Regions from separate parts of the Lysinibacillus sp. NPDC093216 genome, predicted to be linked through region 1. Evidence: riboswitches for the same ligand, from Rfam matches in the RefSeq annotation. Region 1 holds a riboswitch; each other region holds the start of a gene.
The links. Region 1 has a riboswitch for thiamine pyrophosphate ahead of ACQKOG_RS19735 (ABC transporter substrate-binding protein). Riboswitches for the same ligand answer to the same signal wherever they lie in the genome.
Positions count from the first base shown of each region.

Region 2: another riboswitch for thiamine pyrophosphate. It lies ahead of thiM (hydroxyethylthiazole kinase); the one in region 1 lies ahead of ACQKOG_RS19735 (ABC transporter substrate-binding protein).
Region 3: another riboswitch for thiamine pyrophosphate. It lies ahead of thiC (phosphomethylpyrimidine synthase ThiC); the one in region 1 lies ahead of ACQKOG_RS19735 (ABC transporter substrate-binding protein).

Region 1 is NZ_JBNNVB010000021.1:57,693-60,980, forward strand. Features, by position in the region: gene ACQKOG_RS19730 (thiamine-binding protein) at 1-129, opposite strand, end outside; gene ACQKOG_RS19735 (ABC transporter substrate-binding protein) at 131-1,126, opposite strand; TPP riboswitch at 1,308-1,417, opposite strand; gene parC (DNA topoisomerase IV subunit A) at 1,882-3,288, opposite strand, start outside.
Region 2 is NZ_JBNNVB010000008.1:109,706-112,993, reverse strand. Features, by position in the region: gene mbcS (acyl-CoA synthetase MbcS) at 58-1,647, opposite strand; TPP riboswitch at 1,877-1,975, shown strand; gene thiM (hydroxyethylthiazole kinase) at 2,065-2,820, shown strand; gene thiD (bifunctional hydroxymethylpyrimidine kinase/phosphomethylpyrimidine kinase) at 2,820-3,288, shown strand, end outside.
Region 3 is NZ_JBNNVB010000018.1:101,910-105,197, reverse strand. Features, by position in the region: gene ACQKOG_RS18365 (catalase) at 1-71, shown strand, start outside; gene thiC (phosphomethylpyrimidine synthase ThiC) at 241-2,019, opposite strand; TPP riboswitch at 2,153-2,267, opposite strand; gene ACQKOG_RS18355 (AEC family transporter) at 2,682-3,288, opposite strand, start outside.

The sequences.
Region 1 (3,288 bases):
TAACGGGTGCACTTCATATTTAACTCCTGAAGCGTCGATAACCGCAATCGCTGCATCGACATATGGGATCACATCCTCATATTTTTCAGTTTTCGGGATAATTTGTACACTTATTAATGAGTTTGCCATATTACTTTGTCTCCTTTTTCGGTAAAAAGTCGTTTGTAAATGCTTGTACTGCGTTAAATTCGCCCTCTAAAACTTTGTTGCTGGCCATCCATTTCGCGTAGTTTTCCCAGACAGCTAGCTTTTGCTCGCCCCATTGTTTAGCGTCGTCTTGATACTTATCTGCTAGCCATTCCTGACTTTTATGCACAAGGTTTTTATCTAAATCAGGTACAGCTTCTAGTAAAATATCAGCTGCCTCATTCGGATGTATTATCGCATATTCATAGCCCTTTGCTGCAGCAGCGACAAATGCTTTGACCGTCTCAGGATCATCCTTAATCATTTTTTCATTTGTAGCGAGTACAGGCGTGTAATAATCTAACTGATCACTATAATCTGTTAAATATAGCATGTTCAGTTTTTCGCCACGTAGTTCTGCTTCGATACCTGTCCATGCATAATAGATCCACGCAAAATCAATATCTTTTTTCATCATTGTGAAGAAATCTATATCGCCTGCATTGACAATATCTAACTTATTAATATCCGCATTTTCTGTTTGCATAAGTGATTGTAGTACAGCCTTTTCAAGTGGTGCACCCCAGCCACCGTATGTTTTACCTTCAAAATCCTTTGGTGACGAAATGCCTTTTGATGCAATGGATGCGAAGCCAGAAGTATTATGCTGAATAATCGCTGCAATCGATACTAAAGGTACATCTTGCACACGGGCCTGTGTAATCCCTTCCTGATAACTTACGCCAAACTGAGCCTTGCCAGACGCCACAAGCTGATCAGCACCTGTTTCGCCAGGTAATAAAATATCGACATCTAAGCCTTGCTCCTTAAAGAAGCCAAGTTTTTTCGCAACATATAAACCTGTATGATTTGTGTTCGGTGTCCAATCGAGAACGACTGATACTTTTGTTAATCCCTTAGTATCCTTTTTATCCTCTTTTTCGCTACAGCCCACTAATGTTAACAGTGTAGCCAACAGGATCAATAACCATTTTTTCATGCTGAATCCTCCAAGTAAAGTAGTGTGAAATTGTTCATAAATGAATGTGTTTACCAGAAGAAAGCGTATTCACGGTCTGTTTACACCCAAACCCAAAGTCTGTGCATGAATAAAAGTCTGAAAACATAAAAAACGCCTAGGATTCCTCCCAGACGTTTTGTAATCAATATCAAAAACTTTTACTTTTTGAATAGATGTTCCCTACGCTGGTACGAGCCAAATCAGGTTCAAAGAGTCAGCGTCTATCGGACACAATCTCAGCTGGCAACACCAGCCCCCCTACATTCTTTCCATATGAACTTTTCGTGATTATTATACCCATATCTATCCGTAAATGACAAGGCTCTGTTTTCTGAAAGCCCCGTAAATATAATTTAAAGCCTCATCTTTCTCTTCAACAATTCCATTTCCTGAGAATATTCACCGTTTTTTTGGTAAAACATTTTTTATTTAAAAGGAATCCCCTCCTGAAATCAAGAAGCGGTATATTGTTCGAAGTTTTAATAGGCACTGTTAAATACTATTGTTGATAATCAAATCAAGAACCTTTTGTGGTTTTTAATTTTTGCTTTTAGTAGTAAGACGTTGAATAAGAATCAGTAATCTTCATAACAACTTACTTGTAAAGCTACACCCGATTCACCAATTTGCCTAAAAACTTTATTGTCACTATACACCTACCCTTTCTTTTGATTCCTATATAGAAAAAAAGCCCAGCTCTCTAAGGAGCATGGGCTATAAAATCAGTTTTATTTCTATTCTTTTTTGACCGTAAAGACATGTGAAATAGCACCGTCTGTAGCTATATCCACTTTAAAGGAGCCATTGGAATGGCGATCTGCTCGAGTTAATGCTTGTACATCAAGGATCTCTTGCACGCCTTTTTCCGTTTCGATTGTTAGCCGTTCCTCATCAGTTACCTTGACTACAGCCACGATACGATGTGGGTTCGCTTTTAATTCCGTTAACACTTTTAAGCCACGTTTTGCACGACTCGTCATCTCTACCTCGGCAACATTCATTTTCTTCACCGCACCACGATGTGTCACAATCGCAACATATGCCGTGGCATTTGGCGGTAAAACATTGATGCCGACTAATGCTTCTCCGTCTTTCAGCGTAATCCCTTTGACACCGCCTGTTTTCACACCCGTTACTGGCAATTCCTCCATTGGGAAACGAATAGCATAGGCAGTATCTGTTGTTAACATTAGTTCTACTTCGTCTGTCACGATACCTGCAAAAATCATTTCATCGCCTGACTTAACATTCATCGTTTTGATTGGTTTAGAATAACGTGTAACAGCATAATCTGCTACAGGTGAGCGTTTAATTTGTCCATCTTTCGTAGCCGTTAAAATATACGTATTGGCCTGTTCAAATGTCTCAAAACCATATACAGCAATAATAGATTCATCTTCCCCTGTCGGCACAATACTAGAAATATGCTGACCAAGATCCTTCCAACGAATATCAGGTAGTTCATGGACAGGCTGATAAATATAATTGCCTCGATTTGTAAACAGCAGTAGATGATGCTGTGTATTTAAATTTGCTTCATATAATAAATAATCGGAATCCTTCATCGCAAAATCCTGACCATTCGAAGCTGCATGTGAACGTGTAGATGTACGCTTAATATAGCCATCCTTTGTGACAGTCACTACGACCTCTTCACTTGGGACAAGGACATCTAACGTAATTTTGATTTCTTCAATTTCTTGTTCGATTTTTGAACGACGTGGCTCTGCAAAGCGCTTTTTAATGTCAAGTAGTTCCTGTTTAATAACACGTACAAGCTTTGCTTCACTATTAAGAATACCTTCAAGCTTGGCGATCAGTTTATTTAGTTCATCCTGTTCATGGCGAAGCTCTGTGATATCTGTATTCGTTAATCGGTATAATTGCAAGCTAACGATCGCCTCTGATTGCACTTCTGTAAAGTCAAATTTCACCTGTAAATTCGTTTTCGCATCTCGTTTATCATTAGACGAACGAATCGTAGCAATAACTTCATCTAAAATAGAAAGCGCCTTAATCAAGCCATCAACGATATGCGAACGATCTTTAGCCCTTTGTAAATCATAAACGGAGCGGTTCGTCACAACTTCCTTTTGATGGGCAATATAAGAATCCAGTAACAATGGCAATGTCATCATTGT
Region 2 (3,288 bases), on a different contig from region 1:
AATCAAAGTTCATAAAAAAAGCAGGAACTTTGATTTTCGACATTATTTCCTAGGAAATTAACGATGATTAATATAATGGATTTTTTCTTGCTCACGTAATTCGACACGGCGAATTTTGCCTGATGTAGTCTTTGGTAGCTCAGTAACAAACTCAATAGCACGAGGATATTTATAAGGGGCTGTTAAAGTTTTCACATGGCTTTGTAGTTTTTTAATAAGCGTTTCATCACCAACTACACCATCAGAGAGCACAACAAATGCCTTCACGAGATTTCCACGAATTTCATCTGGACTCGCGACTACGGCAGTTTCTTTTACCGCTGGATGCTTCAATAACGCATCTTCTACCTCAAATGGGCCTATCGTATATCCAGACGAAATAATAACATCATCCCCACGTCCTTCAAACCAAAAATAGCCATCTTCATCTTTATATGCACGATCTCCTGTAATATACCAATCGCCTCTAAATTGTAAATTTGTACGTTCGGGATCGTTTAAATATTTCTTAAATAACGCGGGTGATTCACAGTGTACAGCAATATCTCCAACTTCTCCAATTACAGTGGGATTTCCAATATCATTAATAATTTCAACAGTATTACCCGGAGTAGGCTTACCCATTGAGCCCATTCTAGCCTCCATCCCTACCATTGTTCCAACAAGTAATGTATTCTCTGTTTGTCCATAACCATCACGTACTTGTAAATTAAAGACTTCGGAAAATACTTTTATCACTTCACTATTTAAAGGTTCACCCGCTGACACAGCCTGACGTATCGTACTTAAATTAAAGTCTTGCAAATTTTCAAGACTTGCCATAAATCTGTATTCGGTCGGTGTGCAACACAGAATATTTATATTAAATTTTTCAAGCAATGCAAGGTATGTTGCCGCATCAAAGTGACCTTTGAAAACAAATGCTGTTGCACCACTTCCTAAAGTAGCAAGGAACGGAGTCCAAATCCATTTTTGCCATCCTGGTGCTGCTGTAGCCCAAACAATGTCACCTTCTTGTACACCTAACCAATTTGGAGCAGTAGTTCGCAAGTGCGCATAACCCCAGCTATGTGTATGAACCGCTGCCTTTGGATTGCCTGTTGTACCACTCGTATAAGCTAAAAATGCAATGTCTGTACTCTTAGTCGGCGTAGAACTTATGTAAGTCGTCGGTTGATTTTGCATTTTTTCAAGCAGCGGCTGCCAAGGTTCCTGTGCATGACCAATGACAAATTGCTGTATTTCTTGTAATTTCCCCACATTATCGAATTGTTCAATATAAGGCTCAAATGCTACAACGCCTTTTGCATCGGCATGATTGATTCGATATTCAATATCCTTAGTTCTCAGCATTTCTGAGCTAGGTATAATGATTAAGCCTGCCTTTAAGGCAGCAATATAGACGATATATGCTTCAACTGATCTGGGCACCATGACCAAAATAACATCACCTTTTTTTAAACCTTGAGATGTAAATACATGTGCTGCCTGGTTCGCCTTTTCAAGTAAAGCTCGATATGTTAAGTACTGAATTTCCTCATCTTCGTTATAAACTAATAATGCATTTTTAGTAGAATCCTGTGCATATTTTTCAATTTCCTCTGAAATGTTATACCATTCTGGTGCGATTAAATCTTCTCTTTTCATGGCAAATGCCCCCTTTTGTACGCTCATTATAAAACTCAATTTTTATCATTTTCAATGGAATTCACTCCAATTCATTAAAGTCGTGACAACTATCATGTTCTGCTATATGGCATCAGTCACGTATTAGTACTATCAATTTCGACTTAGCTTTAGTGCCGTTTTCGCAATGAAGAAAAAAACTCCCTATTGAACACGAGTGAATAATATGGTACATTTTGGTCAACTAAAAGCAAGATTGCAGGGGGACTCATTTAGAGTTGAGAAGGTAAAACCTGACCCTTTGAACCTGTTAGTTAATACTGACGTAGGGAGCAACTCACATCTATTTACTGATGAAAGGCTCTTTTGCGTGTTTTTTTCTACACGAAAAAGAGCCTTTTTTGCACGCTTACGTCCATCCAACAAGGAGGACTTAAAATGGTATTTCATACTATCCGTAAACAAAATCCACTTATTCATTGCATTACTAATTATGTTGTGGCTAATTTTCAAGCAAATGGCTTATTAGCAATAGGCGCTTCACCAGTTATGGCAGATGACAGTCATGAGGTTGAAGAAATGGTCGCAATTTCCTCAGGCTTATTGATAAATATCGGTACCCTTAACGAGCGAATGAAAGAATCAATGTTACTTGCTGGAAAAAAAGCAAATGCCCTTGGTATTCCCGTCATTTTAGATCCTGTTGCTGCAGGTGCAACAACTTACCGGAAACAAACGGTACAACAATTACTTGAGGAAATAAATTTTGCGGCTATTCGTTGTAATATCGGAGAGCTTGCAGCTATAGCCGATGTAGAATGGCAACAAAAAGGCGTAGATAGTGGGAGTGGTTCAATTTCTTTAGAAGTTGAGGCACAAAAAGTAGCTCAACTCTACGATTGTATTGTTATTGTGACCGGTGAAAAGGATTTTATTACTGATGGCGAACATCAGCAATGGGTTACAGGTGGAAATTTTCAAATGACAGAAGTTACTGGAACAGGTTGCTTATTGAGCGCCATTTGTTGTGCATCCTACGTCGCAGGAAATAAACCATTCGACCAATTGGTAGAAACATTATCGCTTTATAAAAAAGTGGCTGAACAAGCCGCTTCTTCTACTTCATACATTGGCGATTTTCAAATTGCAGTATTGAACGAACTACATCGCCTTTCCAAGGGTGGTGAACAATAATGCATATTGTAACAACAATTGCTGGTTCTGATAGTGGTGGCGGTGCAGGCATACAGGCTGATTTAAAAACATTTCAGGAATTAAAGGTGTTTGGAACGTCTGTTATTACAGCTTTAACCGCTCAGAATACACTTGGTGTATCGGATGTCTTACCAATTGAAGTTAGTTTTGTTGAGAAACAACTCCAAGCGCTAGTCGAGGATTTTTCAATAAGTGCCGTTAAAACCGGAATGCTGTTTTCCTCTGAAATAATTCAATCAATTGCACAGATTTTAGCTGAAAGAAATATTCCGCTTATAGTAGATCCTGTCATGATTGCAAAAGGCGGTGAAAGTTTATTACAGCAAGAAGCAATTGAGGTATTACGCAGTTGTTTGCTTCCTTTAGCAACAGTCGTAACACCGAACATTCCTGAGGCAGAAACCCTTTCTGGAAGGACAATCAATTCTTTAACAGATATTAAAGAAG
Region 3 (3,288 bases), on a different contig from region 1:
AAGCTATGGGTCTTTCATTGGAAGGTATGGATCTTTCAAACCCATACGAAAAACAACCAACAAACGTTTAATTTATTTCAGCAAACAAACATTTGCTGAGGCATAATTGATTTTTTCCACTTATTATTGATATCCAAATCCAACTTTTTACTCCATGTGAAGGGCAACTTCACATGGAGCTTTTTTATCTTAATGACCAAAAAAGGCTTGTGTCTAGTAGACACAAGCCCGCTCTAATAATTATTGATAAATTTGACTGCCTGCCTTTTTAAATTCCTTTGCCTTTTCCTGCATACCTTGGTGGATCGCTTCAGTCGTATTTAAATCTTGATCTTTTGCATAATTACGAATATCTTGTGAGATTCTCATACTACAAAACTTAGGTCCACACATTGAACAGAAGTGCGCAGTTTTCGCTCCTTCTGCAGGCAACGTTTCATCGTGGTATTCGACCGCACGCTCTGGATCTAACGAAAGATTGAATTGATCGCGCCAGCGGAATTCAAATCGTGCCTTAGATAGTGCATCGTCACGCTGCTGTGCTCCCGGATGCCCTTTCGCCAAATCTGCCGCGTGTGCAGCAATTTTATACGTAATAACCCCTACGCGAACATCCTCACGATTTGGTAAGCCGAGATGCTCTTTAGGCGTCACATAACATAGCATCGCTGTACCATACCAACCGATCATCGCAGCACCGATAGCTGATGTAATATGGTCATAGCCAGGAGCAATATCTGTTGTTAACGGCCCTAAAGTATAGAAAGGTGCTTCCTTACACACCTCTAACTGCTTATCCATATTTTCTTTAATAAGATGCATTGGAACATGTCCCGGTCCTTCTACCATCACCTGTACATCATGCTTCCAGGCAATTTGCGTTAATTCCCCTAGCGTATCTAGCTCCGCAAATTGAGCCTCATCATTTGCATCTGCTATAGAACCCGGACGTAAACCATCACCTAAAGAGAAGGCTACATCATAGGTTTTCATAATTTCACAGATTTCTTCAAAATGAGTATATAAAAAGCTCTCTTGATGGTGATATAAACACCACTGCGCCATAATCGAGCCTCCACGGGACACTATGCCTGTTACACGATTAGCCGTTAATGGCACATAGCGCAGTAATACCCCTGCATGAATCGTGAAGTAATCAACACCTTGCTCAGCCTGTTCGATTAACGTATCACGATACACTTCCCACGTTAAATCCTCTGCCACACCATTTACTTTTTCTAGCGCTTGATAAATCGGCACCGTTCCTACTGGCACCGCGGCATTACGGATAATCCATTCACGTGTCGTATGAATATGCTTACCAGTAGATAAATCCATAATGTTATCAGCACCCCAGCGTGTAGCCCACGTCATTTTTTCTACCTCTTCTGCAATAGAGGATGACACTGCTGAATTGCCAATATTGGCGTTAATTTTCACGTGGAAGTTACGTCCAATAATCATCGGCTCTGCCTCAGGGTGATTAATATTAGATGGCAAAATAGCACGTCCTGCAGCGATTTCTGAGCGCACAAATTCCGGGTCCATATTTTCACGTATCGCTACAAATTCCATTTCTGGAGTAATAATTCCCTTTCGTGCATAGTGAAGCTGTGTTACATTTTTACCTTTCTTCGCGCGTAAAGGCTTTCTAGATAATTCCGGAAAAACATTTTCATTCATTCGCGGATCATCAGCTTTACGGAATCCATTATCTTCTGGCTTGATAGTACGACCTTCGTATTCTTCAACATCACCGCGTTCTTTGATCCATGCACTACATAAAGCTGGCAATCCTTTCGTAATATCCACCTTATACGCAGGATCAGTGTACGGGCCGCTCGTATCATAAACACGTACTGGCGCATTTTCCTCTTCACCAAAGCTTCCTGTCGTTGGACTTAGAGCAATTTCACGCATTGGCACTAAAATATCTGATTGAGATCCTTCTACGTAAACTTTTTTACTTCCTTCAAAACTGGACATAATCGTAATATTCTTGTCGCTAACTGTTGTCATAAACTACTTCGCTCCCTTTTACATTTATATAAGGACCGAATCTAGCTCACCCAAACAAAGACAAAAGCCGAATCCAAAAAATTTTGGATCCGGCTAAGAATGTAAAGGTATAGTTATTGCAAATAACATTGAGTGCAATAATGGTTAACTTTCCCACGCTGGTATGAGCCAGATCAGGTCCAAAGGGTCAAGAAACCTCTATGCGTTTCCCTCTCAGCCTGACTCATCAGACTCCCCTAGTTAATGCTATTAAGTTTGATGATAGTGTAGCAGATATTGCTAATAGATGGAAGCTTCATTTGATTATTTTTGGCACATTCATCAAGAATCAGCTTCTGATTAGACTTCGGAGCGTATGCGAAACAGCTCATCGGACGCCCCCAGGAAGCTTTGCTCTGCGCAAAAGCGAAGCGTCAGCTACAAATGTTTTCTGTAGCGAAAGCAAAGCGTCAGCTACAAAGCGCACAGCCGGAACGGAATTCAACTTCACGTTATTCGATGAATTCATATACTTTGAAGATTTATCGGAACAAAATCTCATTTTATCGGAACAATTTTAACTTTTATCGGAATATTATCTTGTTTTATCGGAACAATTTTAACTTTTATCAGAACAATTTCAGTTTTTATCAACTATGGGCAATCAAATGAGCACCTAGCCATTAGGTAAACAACAGTTCCGCTACATAAATCACGATTGTCACTGTAATACAGCTTACAATCGTTGAAAATAAAACTGTTTGTGCAGCAGTTGCCGATTCTACGTCATATTCTAATGCCAAACTTGAGCTATTTCGCGACGTCGGGAACGAACTAGCTATAAAAAGTGATTGTGCCACGACACCGTCAAGACCAAGCGCAAAAATGATAAACAATGCTACGGTTGGCCCTATGACTAGTCGCGTAAAACAGCTAATGAATACCACTTTATTGAACATGGATTTGATTTCAAGCTGGGATAGTTGTGCCCCTAAAGTTATTAATGCTACAGCGATAAAGCCATCTGCCACATGATCTATCGGAATTCTTACAAACTGTGGAATAGCAATATTAAAATAGTTCATTGCCACACCAATAATAAGTGCATGAATAATAGGCATTTTGAGGAAGTCTTTCACAATAGACATGCCCGATTTTGTTGAAGAGATTAAATTATACAAGCCGTAAGTGTAGGTCGTCATATTTTGAAATATTACAAGAATGACCTGAATTGCTACTCCAATCGGCTGGGTCACAAAAATCATCTGTGCAACCGGAATACCATAGTTA